4 regions of the Streptomyces sp. NPDC059649 genome follow, and region 2 is predicted to be linked to each of the others. Evidence: riboswitches for the same ligand, from Rfam matches in the RefSeq annotation. Region 2 holds a riboswitch; each other region holds the start of a gene.

Region 1 (4,449 bases), on a different contig from region 2:
AAGGGCGTGCTATGCGGCGGATACGATCCCGCCCCATGGACGTAGTCATCAATATCTTCGTCGGCCTGCACATCATCGGCATCGCCTCACTGCTGGGCGGGTTCCTGACGCAGATGAAGGCGATGGGTGCGGGCACCGCCCGGTTCGTTCCGGCCATGCTGCACGGCGCGCTGACGATGCTGGTCACCGGCATCGTGCTGGTCGGCCTGAACCAGGCGCAGGGCCACCCGGTCAACAACATCAAGATCGGCATCAAGATGGCCGTCCTGGTGGTGATCCTGGCGCTGGTCTACGTCAAGCGGGACGAGGAGCAGGTCGACAAGGCGCTGTTCGGCGCGGTCGGCGGCCTCACGGTGGCCAACATCTTCATCGCGGTCCTCTGGACCTGACCACGCCGGCCGCCGGACCCCGGGCTCGTACGGCCCGGGACCCGCAACGGCGCCCCACAAACCGCACACCGCGCGGTCGTCGCACTCCGGGATCCGGAGGCGAGGGCCGCGCGGTGGCGTGTGGGGGGTGACCGTGGGGGGTGGACCTGGGAGGAGCGGGGCCGGGCGTCAGCCCGGGCGGACGCTCCCGTAGATCGGCATGTAGTAGATCGACTCCTCCCGGACGTTGGCGCCCGGGTGCGGGGCGTGGATCATCTTGCCGCCGCCTATGTACATGCCGACGTGGCTGATGTCGTCGAAGAAGAAGACCAGGTCACCGGGTTGCAGGTCCTTGGTCGCCACCCGCTGGCCGACCTTGACCTGGTCCCAGGTGGTGCGCGGCAGGTCGACCCCGGCCGCCTTCCACGCCGCCTGGGTCAGCCCCGAGCAGTCGTAGGACGAGGGCCCGGTGGCGCCCCAGACGTACGGCTTGCCGATCTGGGCGCGGGCGAAGGCCAGGGCCTGCTGGGCCTTGGTGGACTGCGAGCCCCCGGTGGAGCCGCCGGTGTCCCCGCCGGTCTGGCCGCCGGTCGAGCCGCCGTCCTGCTGGCGCTGCCGCTCGCGCTCCTGCTGCTTGCGCGCCTCCTCCTCGGCCCGGCGCTTGGCCGCCGCCTCCTTCCGGCGCTCCAGTTCGGCCAGCCGCGCCTTCTCCTGGGCGGTCAGCCGGGACAGCAGCTGCCGGGCCTCGGCCAGCTTCTGCTGGACGGAGCGCTTGGACTCCTTCAGGGCGGCCTGCGAGCTCTGCAGGTGGTCCAGGCTGCGGCTGGCCTCGGCCCGCTGGCGGGCGGCCGCCGCGGCCTGCTGCTGGTAGTCGGCGACGGCCTGCTGCTGCCGCCCGGTCAGCCGCTCCATCAGGTGGCTGCGGTCGAAGAACTGCTGCGGGTTCTTGGCGAGCATCAGCTGCGCGGTCGGGTTCATGCCGCCGGTGCGGTACTGGGCCGAGGCGAACGTACCGAGCTCCCGCCGGGTCTCGTTCATCTTCTCGGCCCGCTTGGCCGCGGCGTTGAGCAGCCCGTCCACGGTCTCGCGCTGGTGATCGGCGCGCTCCTTGGCCGCGTTGTACTTCTGGGTGGCCACCTCGGCCTGCCGGTAGAGGCCGTCGACCTTCTGCTTGACCTCTTCGATGCTGGGCTTGGGGGCTCTGGGGGCGGCGTCCGCGGTCTGCGAGAGCAGGGTGACCGAGGCGAGCGCGGCGGTGGTGAGCCCGGCCGCCGTACGGCGGCTCCCGGGCGAGGTGAGAACGCTGGTGCGCGGCTTGCGATGGGACGCCAAGGCCGGCAACTCCTTCCGTGGACCGCCTACCGGGTTAGCTGTCGGGTTCGGGCGGTGTCGCTGACGGAAGGCCGTGCCCTACGGTCCGTACGTCCGCTTGCGGCGGTCGGACGGATCGATTCACCCCGGTGGTGCTGGTGGGTCCCCGGCTCCGGGTGACCCGTGCGTGACCGGAGGGACACATCGCGGGCAGGGCCGGACTCGGCGCGGGCGGCCCGTGCGAACGCTGTCGTCCGCGGGGAGGCGGGCTGCCTGAGCGAGGACGTTAGCCAACTCGTGTGGCTCCTGTGAAGGCTGATGTTCGATATGCCCGAAACCTTTTTGTGACCTGAGTGATGCCGTTCCGCTTCGGGAGGCGGCCGTTCCGTTTCCGGCGGTGCGCATAAGCCGCATTCGGCCGGGCGTCCGATGGCCACGACCGCCGGTGGATACCGCGCGTTCTCCGGCCGTCCCGGTCACTTGTCCACAGTCCGCGGCGCGCTGTCGGTGCGGCGGCCTAGACTCGGTGGGCGATGAGCAGCCTCTTTGACGACAGCTTCCTGGCGGACCTCGCCCACAAGGACGAGGGGCCCCCGCCGCCTCCCGAGGACGAGCACGAGCCGGTCCCCGAGGAGATCCCCGCCGACCTGTTCGGCGGGCGGTTCGACGCGCCCGCGCCCAGGGACGCGTACTACCGCGACGGCGCCGCCCGCCCGGCCATCGACCCCGCCGCGCTGCTCGAGGGGCTCAACGACCAGCAGAAGGCCGCCGTGGTGCACACCGGCGGCCCGCTGCTGATCGTCGCCGGCGCCGGCTCCGGCAAGACCCGGGTGCTCACCCACCGCATCGCGCATCTGCTCGCCGAGCGGCATGTCCACCCCGGCCAGATCCTCGCGATCACCTTCACCAACAAGGCCGCCGGCGAGATGAAGGAGCGCGTCGAGCAGCTGGTCGGCCCGCGCGCCAACGCCATGTGGGTGTCCACCTTCCACAGCGCCTGCGTGCGGATCCTGCGCCGCGAGTCCAAGAAGCTGGGCTTCACGTCCTCCTTCTCGATCTACGACGCCGCCGACTCCAAGCGCCTGATGTCCCTGGTCTGCCGCGATCTGGACCTCGACCCCAAGCGCTTCCCGCCCAAGTCCTTCAGCGCGAAGATCTCCAACCTCAAGAACGAGCTCATCGACGAGGAGACCTTCGCCGGGACGGCGGCCGACGGGTTCGAGAAGACGCTGGCCGAGGCGTACGCGATGTACCAGGCACGGCTGCGCGAGGCCAACGCCCTGGACTTCGACGACATCATCATGACCACGGTCAACCTCCTCCAGGCCTTCCCGGACGTCGCCGAGCACTACCGCCGCCGCTTCCGGCACGTGCTCGTGGACGAGTACCAGGACACCAACCACGCCCAGTACACCCTCGTCCGCGAGCTGGTCGGCACCGGCACCGCCGAGATCCCCGCCGCCGAGCTGTGCGTCGTCGGTGACGCCGACCAGTCGATCTACGCCTTCCGCGGCGCCACGATCCGCAACATCCTCCAGTTCGAGGAGGACTACCCGGACGCCACCACGATCCTGCTGGAGCAGAACTACCGCTCCTCGCAGACGATCCTGTCCGCCGCCAACGCCGTCATCGAGCGCAACGAGAACCGCCGCCCCAAGAACCTCTGGACCGACGCCGGCGCCGGCGCCAAGATCAACGGCTATGTCGCGGACACCGAGCACGACGAGGCGCAGTTCGTCGCCGACGAGATCGACCGGCTCACCGACGCCGGCGACGCCAAGGCCGGCGACGTCGCCATCTTCTACCGCACCAACGCCCAGTCCCGTGTCTTCGAGGAGATCCTCATCCGGGTCGGGCTGCCCTACAAGGTCGTCGGCGGAGTGCGCTTCTACGAGCGCAAGGAGGTCCGCGACGTCCTCGCGTACCTGCGCGTGCTCGCCAACCCCGAGGACAGCGTCCCGCTGCGCCGCATCCTGAACGTCCCCAAGCGCGGCATCGGCGAGCGCGCCGAGGCGATGATCGACGCCCTGTCGCTCCGCGAGAAGATCACCTTCCCGCAGGCCCTGCGCCGGGTCGACGAGGCCTACGGCATGGCGGCCCGCTCCGCCAACGCCGTCAAGCGCTTCAACGTCCTGATGGAGGAGCTGCGGACGATCGTGGAGTCCGGCGCCGGGCCCGCCACGATCCTGGAGGCCGTCCTGGAGCGCACCGGCTACCTCGCCGAACTCCAGGCGTCCACCGACCCGCAGGACGAGACCCGGATCGAGAACCTCCAGGAACTCGCCGCGGTCGCCCTGGAATTCGAGCAGGACCGTGGCGTCGGGGCGGAGACATCAGGGACCGCCGTCCCCGGCGGCACGCTCTCCGACTTCCTCGAACAGGTCGCGCTGGTCGCCGACTCCGACCAGATCCCCGACGAGGACGAGGAGGGCAGCGGCGTGGTCACCCTCATGACGCTGCACACCGCCAAGGGCCTGGAATTCCCCGTCGTCTTCCTGACCGGCATGGAGGACGGCGTCTTCCCGCACATGCGCGCGCTGGGCCAGGCCAAGGAGCTGGAGGAGGAGCGCCGGCTGGCGTACGTCGGCATCACCCGCGCCCGCGAGCGGCTGTACGTCACCCGCTCGACGATGCGCAGCGCCTGGGGCCAGCCCTCGTACAACCCGCCGTCGCGGTTCCTGGAGGAGATCCCGGACGACTACGTCGAGTGGAAGCGCACCGGGCCGGCGACGCCGTCCGCGTCGATGGGCGGACTGTCGTCCCGTGGCGG
Region 2 (4,449 bases):
CACCGCCGCCAACGACGTCATGGCGCAGCTGATCCACCTCGAACACGCCGCGCCCGAGCGGGACATCTCGCTCTACATCAACTCCCCCGGCGGCTCGCTCACCGCGATGACCGCGATCTACGACACGATGCGCTTCGTGTCGTGCGACGTGGAGACCGTCTGCCTGGGACAGGCCGCGTCCGCCGCAGCGGTGCTGCTGGCCGCCGGCACCCCCGGCAAGCGGCTGGCGCTGCCCGGCGCCCGGGTGCTGATCCACCAGCCGTCGGTGAGCGAACCGTTCGAGGGCCAGGCCAGCGACCTCTACATCCAGGCCCAGGAAGTGCTGCGCGGCCGCGCCATGCTGGAGGAGATGCTGGCGCTGCACACCGGTCAGCCGCGCGAGCGGATCGCCGCGGACATCGAGCGCGACAAGATCTTCGACGCCCCGGCCGCGCAGGAGTACGGCCTGATCGACGGGCTCACCCGCAACCGCAAGCGGTCGGCCGACCGACCCGTGGGACGGTGAGCCGGATGTGGCCGCCGGAGACCCCGCCGCTGCCCGCCCTGACCCGCGCCGAGGGGCAGCTGATCGACTGTTACCTGGAGGCGCTCGACCTGCTGGGCCGGATCAATCCGGCCCGCGGCGGCGGCACCTACAGCGGGCTGCGCGCCGCTCAGGCGCTGGTGAGCAAGGCCGCGGAACTGCGGGACGCGCTGACGCTGATGCACAACCGGGGCGAGCACGAGCTGCACGGCGAGACGCTGGCCCGGGCGCTGCGGGTGCTGGACGGGGAACGCCGGGCCGGATACGTGACGGTGCCGCCGGCCCGGGAACCCTGATCCGACACGCGCGCCCGCGCTGCCCGGACGGCGTAGCGTCCGCGCGTGCGGTAGGGGGGCGACGAATTGCGCCGGGGGCCAGAATTACTGCGGTGGCCGATGTTTCGCCCCAGGTCGAAGGGGGTGCCGCCGATGACGCTCCGGCCCACGACGGGGCAAATCCCACCATTCGGCTCAATTGTGGCGCATCTCACATACGGCATTTTCAACTCGGAATTCCGGTGGCGGGTGCGTGAGGATCCCTTTCGACGACAAGACCCCGCCACAGCGACGGGGCGGTCCGGCCGGGCGCCTAATCCCGCCGCCGTGCCGGATGTCCGGTCGATGCGTGTGGATCGGCGGGAGCGGAGGACCCGAGCAGTACGGGGTCCGGGGCCCGCGCGGCCGACGGACTCCTTGGGGTGAAGCCGTGGAAACGGCCGGGCATCTTCGCCTGCCCGAACCCGACAGGTCTTCCTTCGCAGGCGGCTGACGAAGGGTTTGCGCATGACCGTGCGCACGCATACGCCGCATCTGCTGGCCCGCGCCGGCACCGTGTCCGCACTGGCGCTGGCCACGCTCGGCGGGACCACGCTCGCACCGGGAACCTCCGCCGACGCCGAGGCCGCGACCGTCTCCGCCCATGCGCTGCGGATCGCGGCCTCCAAGCGGGGCTCGCCCTACCAGTACGGGGCCATGGGACCGTACCGCTTCGACTGTTCGGGCCTGACGGTGTACTCGTTCAAGCGCGCCGGCCGGGACCTGCCGCGGACCGCGGCCCAGCAGTACGGCCGCACCCGGCACATCCCGTCCTCTGCCCGGAAACGCGGGGACCTGGTCTTCTTCCACTCCGGCAACGGCATTTACCACGTCGGCATCTACGCCGGGCAGGGCCGCATGTGGCATGCGCCCAAGGCCGGCAGCGTGGTGCGGCTGGAGAAGATCTGGAGCCGCGCGGTCTCGTACGGGAGGGTGCCCTGAGCTGCGGCGACGCCGGGCGCCCGGTCAATTGTCAGTGCTGGCCGATAATTTGACGGGGTGACTTCGGAGCTGAGCAAGGTGCTGACGGCCGCGGCGCGGGGGAGCTTCCCGCCCGAGGACGGTTCGGTGACGGTGCTGCCCCAGCCGTCCCCGCGGGACGTGGGCGTGCTGTCGTTCACCTGTCATGCCGTGGTGTTCGCGGACGTGGAGCCGTCCTGGGTGCACGACCGGACAGCCCCCGGCGATCTCGCCGGACCGCTCAGTCCGCCGTTCCTGACCGCGCTGGGTGAACGGACCGGCCGCGAGGCCAACAACATCGACCTGGCCATGGTCGCCGAGGCGCTGCCCGGGCCGCCGCCGTTGGAGCTGGTGGAGACGACGGACCGCAGCCATCCGCGCATCGTCCGGGCGCTGCGCCACCGCGACGAGGTGCGGGCCTGGACGACCGGGGACGGCGGGACGCTGATCATCGGGCGGGGCCTGGCCGGGCGCTGGGAGCTGGCCGCGGAGGTGGACGGCGCCGGCCAGGGACGCGGCCTCGGTCGCCGGCTGGCGCACGCCGCCCGCCATCTCATACCGGCGGGCGAACGGCTCTGGGCCCAGGCCGCCCCCGGCAATGCCCGCAGCGTCCGCGCCCTGCTGGCCGCGGGGTTCGTACCGGTGGGCGCGGAGGTGCTGCTGGTGCCGGCCGGCGGCCCCGGCTGAACGGGTACCGCTGCCTGGGGTCCTGGTCCCGCCCCGTTCCTGGCCCTTCCGCTGTCCCTGCCCCTGCCTGGGGTTGGGTCCGGCCGGCCCCGTTCCTGCCCCTGCCCGTGCCTGGGGTGGGGCCCGGTCCCGTTCCTGCCGCTGCCCTCAGGCGAGCGCGACCTCGACGAGCAGCGCTCCGCCCAGCGCGGTGAGCAGGGCGCCGGTGGTGGCCTCCAGGGCCCTGGCCACCAGGGGCGGCGCAGTCAGCCACCCAGCCGGTCGACGAGCAGCGCCACGGCGCCCTGTCGGGCTCGGCGTGGCGGGGGCCCCGGAGATGGTGGCGGAGGGCTCGGTGACCCCGTTGGGGATCCGCCGGCTGGACCCGCCGGAGCTGCGCCGCCGGATCGCGGTGGCCTACCGCAGCGGCGGCGGCATCCCGGCCCCGGACACCCTCCGCGCGCTGCTGCGCGGCGCCTTCAGCCGCCCCTCCCCCACACCGTGACGGCCGCACGCATGCCGTACCGGCCGTACGCATGCCATGCCGGCCGTACGCATGTCGTCGGGCCGTACGCCGCGGCGGCCGCGCCGTCAGCCGACCGCGACCTGCCAGGGCAGGCTGATCCAGACGGTCTTGCCGCCGGTGTCGGTGGGGACGACGGAGAGCCGGCCGCCGGCCTCCGCGGCGAGGAAGCGGATGATGACCAGGCCCCGGCCGTTGTCCTGCTGGACCGCGGCAGGCAGCCGGCGGGGGCGGCGGGGGTGACTGTCGGTGACCCCGACGCACAGCTCCTCGTCGCGGTCCAGACGCAGTTCGAGGGTGAAGGTCGGGGACTGGCCGAAGGTGTGCTGGACGGCGTTGGTGGCGAGTTCGGAGACGATCAGGCGGACCGCGTCGGCGGTGGTGGAACCGGCGGGCAGGCCCCATTCGGTGAGCACGGTGAGGGCGTGTCTGCGGGCGAGGCGGACCGATTCCGGGGCGCTCGGCAGGGTGAGTGCGGATTCCTGGTGGTCTGCCATCGCGACGCCGTCCCTTTCCCACCGAGGCCGGCTCCGGTCCGCTGCCCGGGGAGCCGGTGTGCCACTCGGGTCAACGATTCGGCCTCGGATCTGCTGGAGCGCCAGCCTGCCACCCGTTCCCCCGGTGTGGCGCTCGATCCGCCAACATATGCAGATATCTATCGCTCGAAGCGGTGAACTCTGCGACGGGAGACCGGATATGGGACGCCATGCCGGTCACACACGGTCACCAAGGATCAGATCTTCGGCGGCGCGGTGGCGAGGATCGTGCCCACCGCCCGGTCGAGCTGGCCGTCCGTCAGGTCCGCGCGGGCGGTGAGCCGCAGCCGGGAGATCCCGTCCGGTACGGACGGCGGCCGGAAGCAGCCGACCGCGAGACCGGCCGTGCGGCAGTCGGCGGCCCAGCGGACCGCGGCCTCCGGCGAGGGGGCGCGGACGGACACCACCGCGGCGTCCGGCCGTACCGCGGTCAGGCCGGCCGCGGTGAGCCGGCGGTGCAGCTCGCGGGCGACCTCGCCGGCCCGGGCGGCGCGCTCGGGTTCGCGGTCGATCAGCCGCAGTGCGGCCAGTGCGCCGCCGGCCGCGGCCGGGGCCAGGCCGGTGTCGAAGATGAAGGTCCGGGCGGTGTTGACCAGGTGCTCGATGACCCGGGCCGGGCCGAGCACCGCGCCGCCCTGGGAGCCGAGCGACTTGGAGAGCGTCACGGTGGCCACCACGTCGCCGTCCCCGGCCAGTCCGGCCGCGGCGAGCGCACCCCGGCCGCCGTCACCGAGGACGCCCAGGCCGTGGGCGTCGTCGACGAGGAGTGCGGCGCCGTGCGCCCGGCAGGCGGCGGCCAGTGCGGGCAGCGGCGCGGCGTCGCCGTCGACCGAGAACACCGAGTCGGTCACCACCAGCGCCCGTCCGTTGTGGCCGGCCAGGGCGCCGCGTACGGCCTCGGGGTCGGCGTGCGGGGCGACCTCGGTG
Region 3 (4,449 bases), on a different contig from region 2:
GCAGTCCGGCGGCTGCTGTACGCCGCAGGACTGCGCTACCGGCTGCAACACCGCGTCCCCGGGATGGCCCGTCGCACGATCGACATCGCCTTCCCCGGCCCGCGCATCGCGGTGTTCCTCGACGGCTGTTTCTGGCACGGCTGCCCCGAACACGCCACGAGCCCCAAGGCCAATGCCGAGTGGTGGCGCACGAAGCTCGAGGGCAATGTCGCCCGCGACGCGGAGACCAACGCCCATCTCCAAGCGGCGGGATGGACGGTGCTGCGCTTCTGGGAGCACGAGAGTCCCGAAAAGGTGGCCGAGTACGTGACCCGAGCCGTGCGAGGAGCCGGCGAAGCCCGTCCGTCACAGCCGCCCGAGTCGTCGTGCGGCGGGAACGTACGGCACCGGACGTAAGGTCGAGGACAACTGACCTGCGAAACGGAGGAAATGGGCATGGCCGGCGTTCCGAGCAGTGTGGTGGCGGCGAGTGGGCTCGTTGGGGGTTATGGGGTGGCTCGGTGGACCAAGAAGCGGCCGTTGGGGGGTGTGGCGCTGGCTGCGGCGGGGGCGGTGGCGGCGCGGGAGTGGCAGCGTAAGGCCGGGGCCAAGACGGCGGCGGCGTTGGGTGGGGCCTATGTGGCGGCGTTTGTGGGGTCGCATCCGCTGGCCAAGAAGATCGGGGCCTGGCCTTCGGTGTTCGCGGTGGCGGGTGGGGTGGCGCTGGCGTCCTGGGCGGTGGTGGACCGGCGGGGGTAGCGCAACGCGCGAGGTGCCATGCGTACGTGCGTCACGGCATGCGTAAGGGAGGAGCGGGGCCCCCAGGCCCCGCTCCTCCCCTTTTCAGGCCCTCCCCGCGAAGGTCAGGCCGAGGCCTCCGTCAGGAGGGTGAGTTCGGGGGCGGTGAGGGTCAGGTCGGTGACGGCCAGGAGGGGGACGAGCTGGGCGGTCGTGCGGGCGCTGGCGATCGGGGCGGCGACCGTGGGCTGCGCGGCGAGCCAGGCCAGCGCGACGGTGGCGGGCTCGGCACCGTGGGCGGCGGCGATCGCGTCGAGGGCCGCCAGGACGCGGGGGCCGCGGTCGGTGGACAGGTACTGCGCGGCCTTCTGGGACCGGGCGCTGTCGACCGCGCCACCCGGCCGGTACTTGCCGGTCAGGAAGCCGGAGGCCAGGGCGTAGTACGGGACCGCGGCCACGCCGTTGCGGGCGGCCACATCGGCGAGTTCGCCCTCGTAGGTGTCGCGGGAGACCAGGTTGTAGTGCGGCTGCAGGGCCACGTAACGGGCCACGCCCTCGCGGTCGGAGAAGGCGAGGGACTCCTCCAGGCGCCGCGCGGAGATGTTGGAGGCGCCGATCTCGCGGACCTTGCCGGCCCGGACGAGGTCGTCCAGGGCGGTCAGGAACTCGCCGACCTCCACCGACTCGTCGTCGTAGTGGGTGTAGTAGAGGTCGAGGTAATCCGTGCGGAGACGGGTGAGGGACGCCTCGACCGCGGACTTGATGGTGGCGGCGGACAGGCCCTTGTAGTCGGGGTGGGCGCCGACCTTGGTGGCGATGACGATGTCCTCGCGATTGCCGCGGGAGGCAAGCCAGTTGCCGAGCACGGTCTCGGACTCGCCGCCCTTGTTGCCGGGCGCCCAGGCCGAGTACACGTCGGCGGTGTCGATGAAGTTGCCGCCGCCCGCCACGTACGCGTCGAGTACCGCGAACGACTCGGCCTCGTCAGCGGTCCAGCCGAAGACGTTTCCCCCGAGGCAGAGCGGGGAGACGGACAGCGAGCCCAAGGCCCTGCGGGTACCGGAGTTGTTGCTTGTCGCACTCATGGTGGGGGCAGCGTTGCGGGGCGGGTGGTTATTCCCTCGTGCGGCGGTTGGTCCCGCCTACGACGGGCGGCTACGCGTGCGCATCGCGTGGCCGCCCCACCCCGCCCCGCCCCGCTCGTCAGACGTTGAGGCCGTGGTCGCGCAGCCAGGGCATCGGGTCTATCGGGTCGCCGGCGCCGGGGCGTACCTCCAGGTGGAGGTGAGGCCCGGTGACGTTGCCCGTGGCGCCGACCCGGCCGATCACGTCACCGGTGCTGACCTTGCCCGAGGTCTTGACCATCGAGGAGAGGTGGCAGAACCAGAGCTCGGTGCCGTCGTCGAGGGTCAGGACGATGCGGTAGCCGTACGAACCGGCCCAGCCGGCCTGGGTGATGGTGCCGGAGTGCACCGCCCTGACGGGCGTACCGGTCGGGGCGGCGAAGTCCTGGCCGGTGTGGTCCGCGGCCCAGCGGTCACCGGCCTGCCCGAAGCTCGCGGTGAGGGTGTACGAGGCGACCGGGGTGAGGTAGCTCTGCGCCAGTTTGGCGAGGCGCTCGGCCTCCGCCTTCCGGCGGGCCTCCTCCTCGGCCTTGCGCCGGGCCTCGGCCGCTGCCTCCTTCTTGGCGGCCGCGGCCTTCTCGGCGGCGCTCTGGTCCGCGGCCGCGTCCGTCGTGGCCTGCTTGATCGCGGCCTGTTCGGCGGCCTCGCGGGCCTCCTGTTCGCCGGCGCCCTGCTGGGCGTCGGCCTGCTGGAGGATACGGCTGCGCAGCGCCTCACCGGCGTTCGCGCCGGAGCCCGTGCCCGCACTCGACCCGGTGTCGGTGGCCGTGGTCGACGGCGAGCCCGTCGCGGCGAGCGGGTCGACGGGCGCGGAGGCAGCGTCGGACCCGGTGTCCGAGCCGCCGTCGGATATCAGGTTGCCGACGCCGGGCAGGGAGGCGGCGTCCGGGAGGTGGTCGGTGACGGCGTCGGCCACACCGCTGAGGTCGGGCATCGAGATCGGTACCGGCGGCTTGCCCTCGGCCGTGGCCATCCCGCCCGCGCCGACCGCCGCGATGACGCCGACACCCAGGACCGTGCCACCGCGGGCGAGTCCACCGCCGCGCTGCTTGGCCACCCGGTGCTTGCCGCGGACCGGGCGGACGGACTCCTCGGTGGGGTTCCACTCCTCCCACTGGCCGTCGGCGTCACCGTGCGCCTCGCCGGCCGTCGCAAAACGGGTGTCGGTGACGAAAGCGGTGCCGCCGGAGCCTGCGAAGGCGTGCGGGGCGCCCGGCGCATGCGGGGCACCCGGGCCCCGGTCGTCGAACTCGTAGGCGGATGGAGCCTCGGGGACAGGCCTGTTGGACGCCACGGGGGCGCTCTCCTTTCCTTCCTTCTCGCCTACCGGGTTAGCTGACGGGTTCGGAGCAGGAAGGTCTCCTACGGGCACCCTCTGGCGGAGGCGTCCGATTCACCCCAAGGTGGTGGTTCCCCGGTTCCCTTGGTGCAGTTCGAGATGCTGGAGGTGCGTGAAAAGCGCGTGCGGGATTCGGCGTCGGCGCGCGGTGCCGCCTCTTGCGGCGGCTGGGACGACCGCGCTGCGTTATCGGACAGTAATAGAGATCGCGGCCGTTTTCCAAGCCTTCCCGGGAATCGATATGCCTCGCGCACCAGCTGTGGCGTGGTCTTTTCCGGTCACCATGGCCATAAATCGGGCGAGTTGACCGCACCGCCCCGCACCGCCCCGTGCCGCCGCTAAACGACCTCTCGATGATTGTGCGTCAGTTGTTATGCAGAGGGGTGCCCGACCATTACGGAACGTGAAGACAGTAACGTCGGATCATGGTCGTCAACGCCGAGCGCCCCGGATACTCCGAGAGTCCCGGACACGCCGAGAGCCCCGGACCCGCCGCACGCCTCCGCAGCACCGGTCACGGGCACCACGGCCATCCCGGCCGTCCCGGCCGCAGCGGTGGCACGTCCGGAAGCGCCCAGGACGTGGCGCGCCGGTACCAGGAGTTCTCCTGGCGCGAGGCACGCGGGCGGTCCGACGCCCACGAGGAGCTGTCCGCACGGATCGGCCAGGACCAGGAGTTGTGCGAGCTGCTGGCGGGTTCGCTGCCGGCCGGCAACAAGCAGCAGCCCCAACTCCTGGTCGCCGCCGTCCGCCATCTCGACGGCCCGCACGCGGAACAGGGCCCGCGCGGCGCGGCGGCGTACGGTCGCTGGCGCGAATGGACGATCCGTCATTGGGACCAGGTGCGGGACGTGATCATGCGCCGCGGCACCCAGACCAACGAGCCGGCCCGCTGCGCCACCCTGCTGCCGCTGCTCGCCCGGCTGCCCCAGCCACTGGCCCTGCTGGAGGTCGGCACCTCGGCGGGGCTGTGTCTGCACCCGGACCGCTATCGGTACGAGTACGCGTACCGGCACGGGCCCGGGGACGGGCAGGAGTACCGGCACGGGCCCGGGTACGCGGGCGGGCCGGCTGCCGGCCACTCTGGCGGGCGCGCACCGGGAGGAGCGCACCACCCGGTCGTCGAAGTGGGCCCGGCCGACAGCCCGGTGGTCTTCCCCTGCCTGGTGCAGGCGCCGGTGCCGGCGGCAGGGCACGGACCGCACCTCCCCACCCGGCTCCCCGAGGTCGTCTGGCGGGCCGGGATCGATCTCGATCCGCTCGACCCGG
Region 4 (4,449 bases), on a different contig from region 2:
CGAAGGGACGTACATGCCCATGGGTCACACGGCCACAGAACAAGCCGGCTCCGGCGGCCTGACAGCGACCGAGCACCGGCTGGCCAACGGCCTGCGCGTGGTGCTCTCCGAAGACCACCTGACCCCGGTCGCAGCGGTCTGCCTCTGGTACGACGTCGGCTCCCGCCATGAGGTCAAGGGCCGTACGGGCCTGGCTCACCTCTTCGAGCACCTGATGTTCCAGGGCTCCGCGCAGGTGAAGGGGAACGGCCACTTCGAGCTGGTGCAGGGTGCAGGCGGTTCGCTCAACGGCACCACGAGCTTCGAGCGCACCAACTACTTCGAGACCATGCCCGCCCACGAGCTGGAGCTCGCGCTCTGGCTGGAGGCGGACCGCATGGGCTCGCTGCTGACCGCGCTCGACGAGGAGTCCCTGGAGAACCAGCGCGACGTCGTCAAGAACGAGCGCCGCCAGCGTTACGACAACGTCCCCTACGGCACGGCCTTCGAGAAGCTGACGGCCATGGCGTACCCGGAGGGCCACCCGTACCACCACACGCCCATCGGGTCGATGGCCGACCTGGACGCCGCCTCACTGGAGGACGCGCGGGCGTTCTTCCGTACGTACTACGCGCCCAACAACGCCGTCCTGTCGGTCGTCGGCGACATCGACCCGGCCCGGACGCTGGCCTGGATCGAGAAGTACTTCGGCTCGATCCCCTCCCACGACGGCAAGCAGCCGCCCCGGGACGGCACGCTGCCCGACGTGGTCGGCACCGAGCTCCGCGAGGTCGTCGAGGAGGAGGTGCCCTCCCGCGCCCTGATGGCGGCCTACCGCCTTCCGCACGACGGCACCCGTGAGGCGGACGCCGCCGACCTCGCGCTGACCGTCCTGGGTGGCGGCGAGTCCTCCCGCCTGTACAACCGGCTGGTGCGCCGCGACCGCAGCGCGGTGGCCGCCGGCTTCGGTCTGCTGCGGCTGGCCGGCGCGCCCTCCCTGGGCTGGCTGGACGTGAAGGCGTCCGCCGGGGTGGAGGTGCCCGCCATCGAGCACGCGGTCGACGAGGAACTGGCACGGTTCGCCGCCGAGGGGCCCACCCCGGAGGAGATGGAGCGGGCGCAGGCCCAGCTGGAGCGCGAATGGCTGGACCGCCTGGCGACGGTCAGCGGCCGCGCCGACGAACTCTGCCGCTTCGCCGTCCTGTTCGGCGACCCGCAGCTCGCGCTGACCGCCGTGCAGCGGGTCCTGGACATCACCCCCGAGGAGGTGCAGGCGGTCGCCAAGGCCCGGCTGCGCCCCGACAACCGCGCGGTGCTCGTCTACGAGCCCACCGAGCCGGCCGGCAACGCCGCCGAGGAAGGGGAGACGGAGCAGTGAGCGACACCACCCGCCAGGATTCCCCAGGGAGCAGCATGCAGTTCCACCCGCAGCCCCAGAGCGGCGCGCCCAAGCCGTGGGCCTTCCCGGCCCCCGAGCGCAGCCAACTGCCCAACGGCCTCACCCTCCTGACCAGTCACCGCCCCGGTCAGCAGGTCGTCGCGGTGGAGATCAACCTCGTCGCCCCGCTGGACGCCGAGCCGGAGGGCCTGGACGGCGTCGCCACGATCATGGCGCGCGCCCTGTCCGAGGGCACCGACAAATACGACGCGGAGGGCTTCGCCGCCGAGCTGGAGCGCTGCGGCGCCACGCTGGACGCCCACGCCGACCACCCCGGCGTACGCGTCTCCCTGGAGGTCCCGGCCTCCCGGCTGACCCGCGCGCTCGGCCTGCTCGCCGACGCGCTGCGGGCCCCCGCGTTCCCGGAGAGCGAGATCGAGCGGCTGGTCCGCAATCGCCTCGACGAGATCCCGCACGAGCTCGCCAACCCGGCCCGGCGCGCGGCGATGGCGCTCTCCAAGGAGCTGTTCCCGGCCACCGCGCGGATCTCCCGCCCCCGTCAGGGCACCGAGGAGACGGTCGCGCGGATCGACGCCGCGGCCGTGCGCGCCTTCTACGACGCCCATGTCCGGCCCGCCACGGCCACCGCCGTGATCGTCGGTGACTTCACCGGCGTCGACCTGGCCGCGTCGCTCGCCGACACCCTCGGCGCCTGGAGCGGTTCGACCGCCGAGCCGGTGAAGGCGACCCCGATCGTCGCCGACGACACCGGCCGCGTGGTGATCGTGGACCGCCCCGGCGCCGTGCAGACGCAGCTGCTCATCGGCCGGATCGGCGCCGACCGGCACGACCGCGTGTGGCCGGCGCAGGTGCTCGGCACGTACTGCCTGGGCGGCACCCTCACCTCCCGCCTGGACCGCGTCCTGCGTGAGGAGAAGGGCTACACCTACGGCGTGCGGGCCTTCGGGCAGGTGCTGCGCTCCACGGCCCCCACGTCCCCCGAGGGCACCACCGGCGCCGCGCTGCTCGCCATCAGCGGCTCGGTGGACACCGCCTCCACCGGGCCGGCGCTGGAGGACCTCTGGAAGGTGCTGCGGACCCTCGCGGCAGAGGGGCTGACGGACGAGGAGCGGGACGTCGCGGTGCAGAACCTCGTCGGGGTGGCGCCGCTCAAGTACGAGACCGCGGCGGCCGTCGCGGGCACCCTCGCCGACCAGGTGGAGCAGCAGCTCCCGGACGATTTCCAGGCGCAGTTGTACCTCCGGCTCGCGGAGACCGGCACGGTCGAGGCGACCGCCGCCGCCGTCAACGCCTTCCCGGTGGACCGCCTGGTGACCGTCCTGGTGGGCGACGCCGCGCAGATCACCGAGCCCGTCAAGGCGCTGGGCATCGGAGAGGTGACGGTCGTCAGCGGCTAGTCCGCAGGCGGCGTATGACGAAGCGTCACGACCGACGGCTCCTGTGGGGTTCGCTCACCACGGGAGCCGTCGTATGTCCGTCGCCTGCTCGTCGCCTGTCCGCCGCCGGTCTGCCGCAGTCTGCTGTATGTCCGGTTTGGGATGGCTCGTTGAGCCGGAACTTGTGGCATCCCGCACAAAATCGCGGTTCCGTTTGGCGCCGCAAAGTGGCCCCGTTTAGCGTCGGTCCGGCTGTTCGTCACAACTCCGCCACAACAGTGGCACCGGACAGTCATCGCCGAGTCCCCGTACGGCGCGAGCCAGGGGAGCCGGGGACCCACCCGTCCCTGGGGTGAATCGGGCGCCTCTCCGGAGGGGCCCGTAGGAGACCTTCCTGCTCCGAACCCGTCAGCTAACCCGGTAGGCGAGAGGGAAGGAAAGGACAAGCCAGCACATGGCGTTCACCCGTGCCACCGGGAAGCACCGCCGGGCCAGCCGCAGCGCCCGGACGACCCGCAACCTCGCCGGTATAGCCACCCTCGCGACCTCCGGCGTCGTCGCCACCCTGGCGTCACCGGCGATGGCCGCCACCGACGAGGCACGCACCCAGGACACCGGCCTCACCCAGGCCGTCGTGCTCGGTGACGAGCTCGCCCACCGCCTGGAGGTCCAGGCCGACACCCAGCAGGCCGCCGCCGAGGCCGCCGCCATGCAGGCGAAGGCCGAGGCCGAGGCCAAGAAGCGGGTGGCGGAGGCCGAGCGGCACGCCGAGGCGGCCCGGAAGAAGGCCAAGGCCGAGCGCGAGGCCAAGGAGCGGGCCGCCCGGGACGCCGAGCGCAAGCGCCTGAACGCCTTCGTCGCCCCCGTCGCCGGCTCCTACGTCTCCACCGGCTACAAGGCCTCCAGCAGCCTGTGGTCCTCCGGCAGCCACACCGGCATCGACTTCCACGCCGCCACCGGCACCTCCGTCCACGCGGTCGGCGCGGGCACCGTCGTCGAGGCCGGCTGGGGCGGGTCGTACGGCAACAACATCGTGATCAAGATGCACGACGGCACGTACACCCAGTACGGCCACCTGTCGTCGATCGGCGTCTCGGTCGGCCAGACCGTCACCCCCGGCCAGCAGATCGGCCTCTCCGGGGCCACCGGCAACGTCACCGGCCCGCATCTGCACTTCGAGGCCCGCACCAGCCCGGACTACGGCTCCGACATCGACCCGATCGCGTATCTGCGCTCGCACGGCGTCAACGTCTGATCCGGCGTCAGGCACACCCGCCTCGGCCTCCCGGCGCACGCCTCGGTGCCCTCCCCGCCCATTGGCCAAAAAATATCGCCGAATACGCGGAGTCCGTCGGAAAAGCCGTGCCGGTCGAATAGAGTCTCGGAAAAGCCGCCGACCGGCGGCGTTTTCCGGGGATTACGGCGGAGGCACGATCGATGCGAGGCCATATTTCCGCGCATGCGGTGTGCACGGCGATTCGCGAGGACATCGTCTCCGGTGCGCTGGCGCCGGGGAGCCGACTGATCGAGGAGATCCTGGCGGCGCGCTACGGCGTCTCCAGGGTGCCGGTCCGCGAAGCGCTGCGCACCCTGCAGTCGGAGGGCTTCGTCACCACCCGCCACCACGCGGGCGCGTGCGTCGCCGAGCCCACCGAGCAGGAGGCCGCCGACCTGCTCGACATCCGCGCCCTGCTG

Evidence for each region. A riboswitch is a leader RNA that binds a small molecule or an ion and turns the genes downstream of it on or off. The one in region 2 is predicted to bind cyclic di-AMP.
Region 1: another riboswitch for cyclic di-AMP. It lies ahead of ACFV1J_RS32750 (NlpC/P60 family protein); the one in region 2 lies ahead of ACFV1J_RS19435 (C40 family peptidase).
Region 3: another riboswitch for cyclic di-AMP. It lies ahead of ACFV1J_RS33175 (peptidoglycan DD-metalloendopeptidase family protein); the one in region 2 lies ahead of ACFV1J_RS19435 (C40 family peptidase).
Region 4: another riboswitch for cyclic di-AMP. It lies ahead of ACFV1J_RS11040 (M23 family metallopeptidase); the one in region 2 lies ahead of ACFV1J_RS19435 (C40 family peptidase).

Annotation. Positions count from the first base shown of each region.
Region 1 is NZ_JBHWDV010000047.1:20,901-25,349, reverse strand. Features, by position in the region: gene ACFV1J_RS32755 (hypothetical protein) at 36-389, shown strand; gene ACFV1J_RS32750 (NlpC/P60 family protein) at 558-1,700, opposite strand; cyclic di-AMP (ydaO/yuaA leader) riboswitch at 1,708-1,877, opposite strand; gene pcrA (DNA helicase PcrA) at 2,213-4,449, shown strand, end outside.
Region 2 is NZ_JBHWDV010000016.1:114,165-118,613, reverse strand. Features, by position in the region: gene ACFV1J_RS19445 (ATP-dependent Clp protease proteolytic subunit) at 1-505, shown strand, start outside; gene ACFV1J_RS19440 (hypothetical protein) at 511-819, shown strand; cyclic di-AMP (ydaO/yuaA leader) riboswitch at 1,129-1,301, shown strand; gene ACFV1J_RS19435 (C40 family peptidase) at 1,306-1,779, shown strand; gene ACFV1J_RS19430 (GNAT family N-acetyltransferase) at 1,837-2,484, shown strand; gene ACFV1J_RS19425 (hypothetical protein) at 2,819-2,968, shown strand; gene ACFV1J_RS19420 (ATP-binding protein) at 3,055-3,483, opposite strand; gene ACFV1J_RS19415 (8-amino-7-oxononanoate synthase) at 3,720-4,449, opposite strand, start outside.
Region 3 is NZ_JBHWDV010000049.1:18,991-23,439, forward strand. Features, by position in the region: gene ACFV1J_RS33160 (very short patch repair endonuclease) at 1-396, shown strand, start outside; gene ACFV1J_RS33165 (hypothetical protein) at 436-738, shown strand; gene ACFV1J_RS33170 (aldo/keto reductase) at 843-1,802, opposite strand; gene ACFV1J_RS33175 (peptidoglycan DD-metalloendopeptidase family protein) at 1,921-3,135, opposite strand; cyclic di-AMP (ydaO/yuaA leader) riboswitch at 3,147-3,301, opposite strand; gene ACFV1J_RS33180 (DUF2332 family protein) at 3,606-4,449, shown strand, end outside.
Region 4 is NZ_JBHWDV010000006.1:75,869-80,317, reverse strand. Features, by position in the region: gene ACFV1J_RS11050 (M16 family metallopeptidase) at 20-1,357, shown strand; gene ACFV1J_RS11045 (M16 family metallopeptidase) at 1,393-2,775, shown strand; cyclic di-AMP (ydaO/yuaA leader) riboswitch at 3,041-3,196, shown strand; gene ACFV1J_RS11040 (M23 family metallopeptidase) at 3,209-4,009, shown strand; gene ACFV1J_RS11035 (GntR family transcriptional regulator) at 4,192-4,449, shown strand, end outside.